Regions from separate parts of the Lysinibacillus sp. FSL L8-0312 genome, predicted to be linked through region 3. Evidence: a T-box and tRNA genes for the amino acid it is inferred to sense, from the RefSeq annotation. Region 3 holds a T-box; the other regions hold tRNA genes.
The links. A T-box is a leader RNA that pairs with one kind of tRNA and senses whether it is charged. The one in region 3 lies ahead of metG (methionine--tRNA ligase), so its partner is inferred to be a tRNA-Met.
Positions count from the first base shown of each region.

Region 1: it encodes a tRNA-Met, which carries the amino acid that the T-box ahead of metG (methionine--tRNA ligase) is inferred to sense. The anticodon was not compared.
Region 2: it encodes a tRNA-Met, which carries the amino acid that the T-box ahead of metG (methionine--tRNA ligase) is inferred to sense. The anticodon was not compared.

Region 1 is NZ_JBBOOV010000001.1:2,155,882-2,159,709, forward strand. Features, by position in the region: gene nadA (quinolinate synthase NadA) at 1-931, shown strand, start outside; gene MHI22_RS10845 (VOC family protein) at 1,129-1,545, shown strand; tRNA gene MHI22_RS10850 (tRNA-Glu) at 1,606-1,677, opposite strand; tRNA gene MHI22_RS10855 (tRNA-Ser) at 1,680-1,770, opposite strand; tRNA gene MHI22_RS10860 (tRNA-Asn) at 1,780-1,856, opposite strand; tRNA gene MHI22_RS10865 (tRNA-Ile) at 1,864-1,937, opposite strand; tRNA gene MHI22_RS10870 (tRNA-Gly) at 1,939-2,012, opposite strand; tRNA gene MHI22_RS10875 (tRNA-Phe) at 2,018-2,093, opposite strand; tRNA gene MHI22_RS10880 (tRNA-Asp) at 2,151-2,226, opposite strand; tRNA gene MHI22_RS10885 (tRNA-Met) at 2,230-2,304, opposite strand; tRNA gene MHI22_RS10890 (tRNA-Ser) at 2,358-2,450, opposite strand; tRNA gene MHI22_RS10895 (tRNA-Ile) at 2,466-2,542, opposite strand; tRNA gene MHI22_RS10900 (tRNA-Met) at 2,550-2,623, opposite strand; tRNA gene MHI22_RS10905 (tRNA-Ala) at 2,651-2,726, opposite strand; tRNA gene MHI22_RS10910 (tRNA-Pro) at 2,743-2,819, opposite strand; tRNA gene MHI22_RS10915 (tRNA-Arg) at 2,827-2,903, opposite strand; tRNA gene MHI22_RS10920 (tRNA-Leu) at 2,912-3,000, opposite strand; tRNA gene MHI22_RS10925 (tRNA-Gly) at 3,006-3,080, opposite strand; tRNA gene MHI22_RS10930 (tRNA-Leu) at 3,116-3,200, opposite strand; tRNA gene MHI22_RS10935 (tRNA-Lys) at 3,218-3,293, opposite strand; tRNA gene MHI22_RS10940 (tRNA-Thr) at 3,302-3,377, opposite strand; tRNA gene MHI22_RS10945 (tRNA-Val) at 3,381-3,456, opposite strand; rRNA gene rrf (5S ribosomal RNA) at 3,467-3,582, opposite strand; rRNA gene MHI22_RS10955 (23S ribosomal RNA) at 3,773-3,828, opposite strand, start outside.
Region 2 is NZ_JBBOOV010000001.1:3,468,670-3,472,497, reverse strand. Features, by position in the region: tRNA gene MHI22_RS17495 (tRNA-Asn) at 1-36, opposite strand, end outside; tRNA gene MHI22_RS17490 (tRNA-Ile) at 44-117, opposite strand; tRNA gene MHI22_RS17485 (tRNA-Gly) at 122-195, opposite strand; tRNA gene MHI22_RS17480 (tRNA-Phe) at 202-277, opposite strand; tRNA gene MHI22_RS17475 (tRNA-Ser) at 282-374, opposite strand; tRNA gene MHI22_RS17470 (tRNA-Ala) at 388-463, opposite strand; tRNA gene MHI22_RS17465 (tRNA-Pro) at 479-555, opposite strand; tRNA gene MHI22_RS17460 (tRNA-Arg) at 571-647, opposite strand; tRNA gene MHI22_RS17455 (tRNA-Lys) at 667-739, opposite strand; tRNA gene MHI22_RS17450 (tRNA-Gln) at 754-828, opposite strand; tRNA gene MHI22_RS17445 (tRNA-His) at 838-913, opposite strand; tRNA gene MHI22_RS17440 (tRNA-Trp) at 961-1,034, opposite strand; tRNA gene MHI22_RS17435 (tRNA-Tyr) at 1,039-1,122, opposite strand; tRNA gene MHI22_RS17430 (tRNA-Thr) at 1,130-1,205, opposite strand; tRNA gene MHI22_RS17425 (tRNA-Asp) at 1,216-1,291, opposite strand; tRNA gene MHI22_RS17420 (tRNA-Met) at 1,295-1,369, opposite strand; tRNA gene MHI22_RS17415 (tRNA-Val) at 1,396-1,471, opposite strand; rRNA gene rrf (5S ribosomal RNA) at 1,483-1,598, opposite strand; rRNA gene MHI22_RS17405 (23S ribosomal RNA) at 1,665-3,828, opposite strand, start outside.
Region 3 is NZ_JBBOOV010000001.1:2,853,449-2,857,276, reverse strand. Features, by position in the region: gene rsgA (ribosome small subunit-dependent GTPase A) at 1-907, shown strand, start outside; gene fosM (FosM family fosfomycin resistance protein) at 925-1,350, shown strand; gene MHI22_RS14355 (NIF family HAD-type phosphatase) at 1,366-2,013, shown strand; T-box leader at 2,110-2,371, shown strand; gene metG (methionine--tRNA ligase) at 2,430-3,828, shown strand, end outside.

The DNA.
Region 1 (3,828 bases), 700 kb from region 3:
AACTGGTGATTCCCTACAGTTAGCTCAATTATCTGCCGCAAACAAGGAAGCTGAGCATATCGTATTTTGCGGTGTGCATTTTATGGCTGAAACTGCTGATATGCTGACAACGAAGCAGCAACATGTCTATTTACCAGATATGCGTGCAGGTTGTTCAATGGCTGATATGGCTGATATTTATCAAACAGAACAAGCATGGCCGATTCTTCAGCAACTCTTTGGTGATACAATTATCCCGCTAACTTATGTCAATTCAACTGCTGCCATTAAAGCCTTTACGGGAAGACATGGTGGTGCCTGTGTCACTTCATCGAATGCTAAGGAGCTTGTTCAATGGGCATTTACACAAAAACAGCGTATTTTCTTTTTACCTGACCAACATTTAGGAAGAAATACTGCCTATGATTTAGGTATTCCACTTAAAAATATGGCTGTTTGGAATCCCCATAAGAATATACTTGAAACAAATGAGCCGCTTGAGAACATTCAGGTTATTCTATGGAAAGGTCATTGCTCTGTACATGAAGGATTTACGGTTCACCATACGGAGGTCGTTCGCAAAGAACATCCAACTATGCAAATTATTGTTCACCCTGAATGCAGTCGTGAAGTTGTAGCAGCTGCTGATGATGCAGGTTCCACAAAATACATCATTGAGACAATCAATCGTGCACCAAGCGGATCGGCATGGGCTATTGGAACAGAAATGAATCTTGTCAATCGCATAATGAAGCAGCATCCAGATAAACATATTATCTCTTTAAATGAAAATTTTTGTCCTTGCTTAACAATGAATCGCATTGACCTTCCCCATCTGTTGTGGAGCTTAGAAAGTATTGAGCAGGGGCAACCACATAACCGTATCCAAGTAGATGAATATACTACAGCTGAAGCACTTAGCTCTCTCGAAAGAATGCTAGCACGAGGATAATTAGGTTGCTTTAAAAGCAGAGATGGTGTAAAAAAACGTCTCTGCTTTTTATGTTCATATAACATCTATTTTGAATAGCTTAAACAACTGCCATTTTCAAATGCATCATCATCGATCCAATCAAAGAATATCCATCTATTGCTAAAATTGACATGGCTTTATGCTCTATGCTACTGTCGATTTGGAGGTGAAAATAAATGGCTTTTCAATCGAAAAATATTTTTATCAATTTACCAGTGAAAGATCTAAACAAATCCATCAACTTCTTTAAGGAACTAGGCTTTGAGTTCAATCAACAATTTAGCGATGAGACTACAGCCTCAATGATTATTAGTGAAAATATCTTCGCATTAATGATGGTGGAAGAACGATTCAAAGGGTTTAGTAAGAAGGAAATTACAAATACTGCTACGTCTGCAGAAGCAATTTTATGTCTATCTGCTGAAAATCGAGAGCAAGTAGATCAATTAGTAAATAAGGCACTGGTCTCCGGTGGTAAATCTTATAGTGAACCCCAAGATCATGGGTTTATGTATGGCTGGGGATTTCAGGATGTAGATGGGCATATCTGGGAAGTAGTTTATATGGATGAAAATGCATTGAATCAAGAGTAATATTTATATCTATGAATATGAAAAAACAGTAGATGCGTGTGCATCTACTGTTTTTTAGTATGACCCGTACGGGATTCGAACCCGTGTTACCGCCGTGAAAGGGCGGTGTCTTAACCACTTGACCAACGGGCCAATGGCGGAGAAGGAGGGATTTGAACCCTCGCGCCGGTTACCCGACCTACACCCTTAGCAGGGGCGCCTCTTCAGCCTCTTGAGTACTTCCCCACATAAAAATGGCTCCGAAGGCAGGACTCGAACCTGCGACAACCTGATTAACAGTCAGGTGCTACTACCAACTGAGCTACTTCGGAATAATGATGGGCCTAAATGGACTCGAACCATCGACCTCACGCTTATCAGGCGTGCGCTCTAACCAGCTGAGCTATAGGCCCTTGGAGCGGGTGATGGGAATCGAACCCACGACATCAGCTTGGAAGGCTGAGGTTTTACCATTAAACTACACCCGCATAAATGGTGGGTCAGGACGGAATCGAACCGCCGACACTTAGAGCTTCAATCTAATGCTCTACCAACTGAGCTACTGACCCATTTCGTCCATGCTAAGCTTATTTTCTTTTGCTTTTCATATCTTCTTATGAAAATAATGGCGGTCCCGACCGGGATCGAACCGGCGATCTCCTGCGTGACAGGCAGGCATGTTAACCGCTACACCACGGGACCATTTGGTTGCGGGGGCCGGATTTGAACCAACGACCTTCGGGTTATGAGCCCGACGAGCTACCACTGCTCCACCCCGCGATAATTTTATACGGTTTCGAGTTTTTAAAGCACCATTTATAAAGATTTAAAACTGGAGGAGGTAGAGGGATTCGAACCCCCGCGCGGTGTTACCCGCCTGTCGGTTTTCAAGACCGATCCCTTCAGCCAGACTTGGGTATACCTCCGTTGCAATATATAAATGGTGGACCTTGCAGGACTCGAACCTGCGACCGGACGGTTATGAGCCGTCTGCTCTAACCAACTGAGCTAAAGGTCCTTTAAGATGGCGGCAGAGGGGATCGAACCCCCGACCTTACGGGTATGAACCGTACGCTCTAGCCAGCTGAGCTACGCCGCCAGGATCTTTATACTGGTTAATTTATTATGGTGGAGCCTAGCGGGATCGAACCGCTGACCTCCTGCGTGCAAGGCAGGCGCTCTCCCAGCTGAGCTAAGGCCCCATAATTTCTTTGGAAATGGTCGGGAAGACAGGATTCGAACCTGCGACCCCTTGGTCCCAAACCAAGTGCTCTACCAAGCTGAGCTACTTCCCGTTCTTTTTGGCGCGCCCGACAGGAGTCGAACCCATAACCTTCTGATCCGTAGTCAGACGCTCTATCCAATTGAGCTACGGGCGCATTAAAAATGGTGCCGAGGACCGGAATCGAACCGGTACGGTAGTCACCTACCGCAGGATTTTAAGTCCTGTGCGTCTGCCAGTTCCGCCACCCCGGCACATTTGGAGCGGAAGACGAGGTTCGAACTCGCGACCCCCACCTTGGCAAGGTGGTGTTCTACCACTGAACTACTTCCGCATGTGCATAAGTTTTTTTATCTGGCAATGAAATAATGGTGCGGGTGAAGGGAGTCGAACCCCCACGCCTTGCGGCGCTAGATCCTAAGTCTAGTGCGTCTGCCAATTCCGCCACACCCGCTTATTATTATTTAAAAATGGTGAGCCATGAAGGACTCGAACCTTCGACCCTCTGATTAAAAGTCAGATGCTCTACCAACTGAGCTAATGGCTCTAAAAAAATGGTGCCGGCTATAGGAATCGAACCCACGACCTACTGATTACAAGTCAGTTGCTCTACCTGCTGAGCTAAACCGGCATATGGTGGAGGATGACGGGCTCGAACCGCCGACCCTCTGCTTGTAAGGCAGATGCTCTCCCAGCTGAGCTAATCCTCCTGGGTATTATGCCTAGCGACGTCCTACTCTCACAGGGGGAAGCCCCCAACTACCATCGGCGCTAAAGAGCTTAACTTCCGTGTTCGGTATGGGAACGGGTGTGACCTCTTTGCCATCATCACTAGACTATGGTCGACCTTCAATACACGGCGTATTACTGCGTCAGCTGCTCTCGTTCAATCAGTCACGTACAGAAGTACGCTCCTTCAATCACTCGTTTGCTTCCTTGTTCTACTTGTGTCTTGAAGCTCTTTTTTTATTGAAAGTTTTGTTCTTTCAAAACTGGATAAACGGTTCATTGAATGGTTCAAACATTTTGGTTAAGTCCTCGATCGATTAGTATTCGTCAGCTCCATGTGTCACCACACTTCC
Region 2 (3,828 bases), 620 kb from region 3:
ACAGTCAGGTGCTACTACCAACTGAGCTACTTCGGAATAATGATGGGCCTAAATGGACTCGAACCATCGACCTCACGCTTATCAGGCGTGCGCTCTAACCAGCTGAGCTATAGGCCCATTTTGGAGCGGGTGATGAGAATCGAACTCACGACATCAGCTTGGAAGGCTGAGGTTTTACCATTAAACTACACCCGCAAATAATGGTGGGTCAGGACGGAATCGAACCGCCGACACTTAGAGCTTCAATCTAATGCTCTACCAACTGAGCTACTGACCCAAAATGGAGGAGGTAGAGGGATTCGAACCCCCGCGCGGTGTTACCCGCCTGTCGGTTTTCAAGACCGATCCCTTCAGCCAGACTTGGGTATACCTCCAAAAATATTGAACTGGTGGAGCCTAGCGGGATCGAACCGCTGACCTCCTGCGTGCAAGGCAGGCGCTCTCCCAGCTGAGCTAAGGCCCCATTTATCATAAAAAATGGTCGGAATGACAGGATTCGAACCTACGACCCCTTGGTCCCAAACCAAGTGCTCTACCAAGCTGAGCTACATTCCGAAAACATAAATTTATTGGCGCGCCCGACAGGAGTCGAACCCATAACCTTCTGATCCGTAGTCAGACGCTCTATCCAATTGAGCTACGGGCGCAATATTCATTAAAAAACGATGAGCCATGAAGGACTCGAACCTTCGACCCTCTGATTAAAAGTCAGATGCTCTACCAACTGAGCTAATGGCTCGTAAAAAAGAAAAATGGCTGGGGTACTAGGATTCGAACCTAGGCATGACGGAATCAAAATCCGTTGCCTTACCGCTTGGCTATACCCCAATTTGAAAATGGGGCGACTGATGGGAATCGAACCCACGAATGTCGGAACCACAATCCGATGCGTTAACCACTTCGCCACAATCGCCACTATATAAATTATAACAGCTGTATATGAACGAGTACCTCAATACCTGGCAGGGGCAGTAGGAATCGAACCCACACCAAAGGTTTTGGAGACCTCTATTCTACCGTTGAACTATGCCCCTAAAATGGTGGAGGGGGACGGATTCGAACCGCCGAACCCTAAGGAGCGGATTTACAGTCCGCCGCGTTTAGCCACTTCGCTACCCCTCCAAGGGAATGGTGCCGGCGATAGGAGTCGAACCCACGACCTACTGATTACAAGTCAGTTGCTCTACCAACTGAGCTACACCGGCAAAAAAAAAATGGCGGTCCCGACCGGGATCGAACCGGCGATCTCCTGCGTGACAGGCAGGCATGTTAACCGCTACACCACGGGACCATTTGGTTGCGGGGGCTGGATTTGAACCAACGACCTTCGGGTTATGAGCCCGACGAGCTACCACTGCTCCACCCCGCGATAATACTATACTGTTTTAAAAATAATGGTGGAGGATGACGGGCTCGAACCGCCGACCCTCTGCTTGTAAGGCAGATGCTCTCCCAGCTGAGCTAATCCTCCACGAAAAATAAGCGAAGCGATGTCCTACTCTCACAGGGGGAAGCCCCCAACTACCATCGGCGCTAAAGAGCTTAACTTCCGTGTTCGGTATGGGAACGGGTGTGGCCTCTTTGCCATCATCACTTCACTTATTCAGTTGAAAGAGTTGTTCTTTCAAAACTGGATAAACGGTTCATTGAATGTTTCAAACGTTTTGGTTAAGTCCTCGATCGATTAGTATTCGTCAGCTCCATATGTCACCACACTTCCACCTCGAACCTATCTACCTCATCGTCTTTGAGGGATCTTACTTACTTGCGTAATGGGAAATCTCATCTTGAGGGGGGCTTCATGCTTAGATGCTTTCAGCACTTATCCCGTCCACACATAGCTACCCAGCGATGCCTTTGGCAAGACAACTGGTACACCAGCGGTGTGTCCATCCCGGTCCTCTCGTACTAAGGACAGCTCCTCTCAAATTTCCTACGCCCACGACGGATAGGGACCGAACTGTCTCACGACGTTCTGAACCCAGCTCGCGTACCGCTTTAATGGGCGAACAGCCCAACCCTTGGGACCGACTACAGCCCCAGGATGCGATGAGCCGACATCGAGGTGCCAAACCTCCCCGTCGATGTGGACTCTTGGGGGAGATAAGCCTGTTATCCCCGGGGTAGCTTTTATCCGTTGAGCGATGGCCCTTCCATGCGGAACCACCGGATCACTAAGCCCGTCTTTCGACCCTGCTCGACTTGTAGGTCTCGCAGTCAAGCTCCCTTGTGCCTTTACACTCTACGAATGATTTCCAACCATTCTGAGGGAACCTTTGGGCGCCTCCGTTACCTTTTAGGAGGCGACCGCCCCAGTCAAACTGTCCGCCTGACACTGTCTCCTGCCCCGCTAAGGGGCATGGGTTAGAATTTCAATACAACCAGGGTAGTATCCCACCGACGCCTCCTTCGAAGCTGGCGCTCCGAGATCTCTGGCTCCTACCTATCCTGTACAAGTTGTACCAAAATTCAATATCAGGCTACAGTAAAGCTCCACGGGGTCTTTCCGTCCTGTCGCGGGTAACCTGCATCTTCACAGGTACTATAATTTCACCGAGTCTCTCGTTGAGACAGTGCCCAGATCGTTACGCCTTTCGTGCGGGTCGGAACTTACCCGACAAGGAATTTCGCTACCTTAGGACCGTTATAGTTACGGCCGCCGTTTACTGGGGCTTCAATTCGCAGCTTCGCTTGCGCTAACCACTCCTCTTAACCTTCCAGCACCGGGCAGGCGTCAGCCCCTATACGTCACCTTACGGTTTTGCAGAGACCTGTGTTTTTGCTAAACAGTCGCCTGGGCCTATTCACTGCGGCTCTCATGCGCTTGCACGCTCAAGAGCACCCCTTCTCCCGAAGTTACGGGGTCATTTTGCCGAGTTCCTTAACGAGAGTTCTCTCGCACACCTTAGGATTCTCTCCTCGACTACCTGTGTCGGTTTGCGGTACGGGCACCTCTCACCTCGATAGAGGCTTTTCTTGGCAGTGTGAAATCAGGAACTTCGTCCATACGGACTCGCCATCACAGCTCAACGTTACAGTGTGCGGATTTGCCTACACACACGCCTTACTGCTTGGACGCGCATAACCAACAGCGCGCTTACCCTATCCTACTGCGTCCCCCCATTTCTCAAACGGTGAGGAGGTGGTACAGGAATATCAACCTGTTGTCCATCGCCTACGCCTATCGGCCTCGGCTTAGGTCCCGACTAACCCTGAGCGGACGAGCCTTCCTCAGGAAACCTTAGTCATACGGTGGACGGGATTCTCACCCGTCTTTCGCTACTCATACCGGCATTCTCACTTCTAAGCGCTCCACCAGTCCTTCCGGTCTGACTTCAACGCACTTAGAACGCTCTCCTACCACTGACATCGTAGATGTCAATCCACAGCTTCGGTGAATCGTTTAGCCCCGATACATTTTCGGCGCAGCGTCACTCGACCAGTGAGCTATTACGCACTCTTTAAATGATGGCTGCTTCTAAGCCAACATCCTGGTTGTCTGTGCAACGCCACATCCTTTTCCACTTAACGATTACTTTGGGACCTTAGCTGGTGGTCTGGGCTGTTTCCCTTTTGACTACGGATCTTATCACTCGCAGTCTGACTCCCGTGTATAAATATCTGGCATTCGGAGTTTGTCTGAATTCGGTAAACCGGGATGGCCCCCTAGTCCAAACAGTGCTCTACCTCCAGTATTCTCATCACGAGGCTAGCCCTAAAGCTATTTCGGAGAGAACCAGCTATCTCCAAGTTCGATTGGAATTTCTCCGCTACCCACACCTCATCCCCGCACTTTTCAACGTGCGTGGGTTCGGGCCTCCAGTAAGT
Region 3 (3,828 bases):
TGGTCATTATGCGTATACGTCTTTAGCTCGGGAGGACTATCCAGCAGTTGGTGATTGGGTGCTAGTAGAGAAAATGCCCGGTGAGGAACGAGCAATTATTCATCAGCTATTCCAACGAAAATCTGTCTTTTCACGCAAAGTTGCAGGTCTGGAAATTCAAGAACAAATTGTGGCATCGAATGTGGATATTGTGTTACTTGTTATGAGCTTGAACGCTGATTTTAATATTCGACGTTTGGAGCGATATTTAGTAGCTGCCTGGGATTCAGGGGCAAGGCCAGTGATTGTCCTGACGAAGGCAGATTTATGTGAGGATACTGCAAGCTTGGTACAAGAAGTTGAGTCTGTAGCATTTGGTGTAGATATTTTTGTGACGAGTGCTTTATCGGGCGAAGGCTTAATGGAAATTAAGACATTGTTCACGGAGGGAGTGACAGGGGCATTGCTAGGCTCTTCAGGGGCAGGGAAGTCGACCTTAACAAATGCTTTGTGTGGGGAGATGCTGATGAAGGTTGCTGGTATTCGTGAGGAAGATGCTAAGGGTCGTCATACAACTACTCATCGAGAGTTAGTCATATTACCAGATGGGGGCTGTTTAATCGATACACCAGGGATGCGTGAGCTTCAATTATGGGATCAAGGTGATAGTTTAGCTTCAAGCTTTCAAGATATTGAGGAACTAGCAACAGCTTGTCGTTATCGTGATTGTACTCATCAAAAAGAGCCTTATTGTGCTGTCCAGCAAGCTATTGTTGATGGAGAGTTGGATCAATATCGCCTCCAAAGCTACTTTAAGCTCCAAAGAGAATTAGCTTATATGGAACGCAAAACCAATGCACAGGCGAAACTTGAGGAGCAACGTAAATGGAAGCAGATTTCTAAAGGAATAAAAAAAGGTAAAAAATAAGCATTAGGAGCTTAGTTATGACCATTCAACATATTAATCATTTACTATTTTCTGTATCCAATTTAGAGGAATCCATCGCATTCTATGAAAATGTTTTCGATGCTAAATTGCTAGTAAAGGGGAAAAGCACAGCCTATTTTGATGTAAATGGGCTGTGGCTCGCCCTGAATGTAGAGAGGGATATACCACGGAATGAAATCCATCATTCCTATACCCACATCGCCTTTACTATTTGTGAGGATGACTATAATAAAATGTATGATAAATTGCTACAATTAAAGGTCAATATTTTAACAGGGCGTCAAAGAGATGAGAAGGACAAAAAATCGATTTACTTTACAGACCCAGATGGTCATAAATTTGAATTTCATACAGGAACTTTGCAAGATCGTTTGGCTTATTATCAGCAGGAAAAGCCTCACATGACGTTTTTTGATAATTAATCAGGGAGTGATTCTATGAATAAAGCTTTTATTTTTGATATGGATGGCACGTTATTTCAAACAAATCTTATATTAGAGCCTGCGCTCGACGCAACATTTGATGTGCTACGGACAAGTGGCTTGTGGCAAGGAGAAACACCGATAGAAAAATACAGAGAAATAATGGGCGTTCCTTTACCTGTTGTGTGGGAAACATTATGTCCTATGCATACAATAGAGATACGTGAAGAGAGCAATGTTTTATTCCATGTAAAGCTGATTGAGCAAATACGCAATCATCAGGGAGCTTTATATCCATATGCTGAACAAACTCTTGCAGCATTATCAGAGAATTATCCGTTATACATAGCGAGTAATGGACAGGTTGACTATTTACAGGCGATTGTTGAAACCTATCAATTAGAGCGTTTTATAAAGGGAATCTACAGCATTCAATCTATTGTAAGTGGGCATAAATCAGATCTAGTAAAACGAGTTGTAGAAGAAAATGAAATCCAGAACGGGGTAGTGGTGGGAGATCGTTCGTCGGATATTCAGGCTGCACATGACAATCAACTACAGTCGATAGGCGTTCGTTTTGGCTTTGCACAGGATAACGAATTGCAAAAGGCAGACATTATAATAGATGATTTAACAGCGTTATTAAACATCACATTCAATTAATTGCTTAAATTTTAATCTTTATCGAAAAATAGAGTTGATTTAACGACAATCATTGCATTTCATCACTAGAAAGCGTAAAATAGTGCCAATCCTATAGGAAAAGCATTGAAAAGGAAAAGTAAATTGGATCAGCATTTTGTAGAGAGCCTCTGTTGGTGGAAATGAGGTAAATGAACCCTTTTGAAAATGACCTTTGAGCTTCGTACCGAAAGCTTTTTAGCAAGTAGATTACGACGAGATGGGCACTCGTTACAACAGCGGCAGTATCTCTCATTTTGAATGGAGACGTACTGATGGAGACAAATAGTGTGAGCTATTTGTAAATATAGGTGGTAACACGGGTATACTCGTCCTAATCAGATTTGATTAGGACGATTTTTTTTTTACCATTTTTTTAGTGAGGGGAGCAAACTAGAATGACAATTGTTATTGGAGGCGCTTGGCCATATGCAAATGGTTCTTTGCATTTAGGGCATGTTGCCGCACTATTACCAGGTGATATTTTGGCTAGATATTACCGACAAAAAGGTGAGCAGGTTTTATATGTATCAGGCAGTGATTGTAATGGTACACCTATTTCTATTCGTGCAGCACAAGAAAATACAACAACAGAGGCCATTGCCAATCACTATCATGCTGAATTTACGCAGTGCTTTCGTGATTTAGGATTTACCTATGATTTATACACTAGAACAGATGCAGAACACCATCATGAATCCGTAAAGGGCCTATTTTTACAGCTACTAGCTAACAATCTTTTATACAAAAAGAAAATTGAACAGGCTTACTGTGAGACAGATCAACAATTTCTACCCGATCGATTTGTTGAGGGAATTTGCCCAAATTGTGGTGCAAAGGCAAGGGGAGATCAATGTGATAACTGCTCAGAAATCTTAGACCCACTGGATTTAATAGATAAACGTTGCAAAATATGTGGCAATGAGCCTGTTATTCGTGAGACAGAGCATTTTTATTTTACCTTTAGTCAATTTCAAGGTAGATTGGAGTCTTATGTGGCAGAAGCGAAGGCCCATAAACGTTGGCGAGATAATGCTTTAGGTTTAACGGAGCGTTACTTGGCAGAAGGGGTTCCTGACCGAGCAGTAACAAGAGATTTACCAAACGGCATAGATGTCCCAGTGCCAGGCTTTGAAGGGAAAAAAATATATGTATGGATTGAAGCAGTAGCTGGTTATCTATCAGCAAGTCTAGAGTGGGCAAAAGAGCATCAAATAGCGATTGAAGATTTATGGAATGAAGAGACCATTTCGTATTATGTCCATGGGAAGGATAATATTCCTTTCCATACGGTTATTTGGCCAGCTATTTTAATGGGAATCGGGGCGCAAGCATTACCAACACATATCGTATCGAACGAATATTTAACATTAGAAAAACGAAAATTATCAACTAGTCAAAATTGGGCTGTGTGGGTTCCGTATATTTTAAGTCGTTATGACGCAGACGCCATTCGCTACTTCTTAACGATGAATGCGCCAGAAAACCGTGATACTGATTTTTCATGGCGAGAATTTATTTACAGTCATAATAGTGAATTACTCGGTGCCTATGGTAATTTTGTCAATCGTACATTGAAGTTTATTGAGAAATCCTTTGCCAGCCAGGTGCCACAGGCTGAAGTAGATAGCAATATTCGTAAACAAACCATTCAACTGTTTAATGAAGCGGGCAGGCTGATTGAAGGAGGGCATTTTAAACAAGCGTTAGAAGCCATTTTTGAGTATATTCGAGGGGCTAATCGCTATTTTGACGTACAACAGCCATGGCAACAAGTAAAAGAAAATGTGGAGGCTA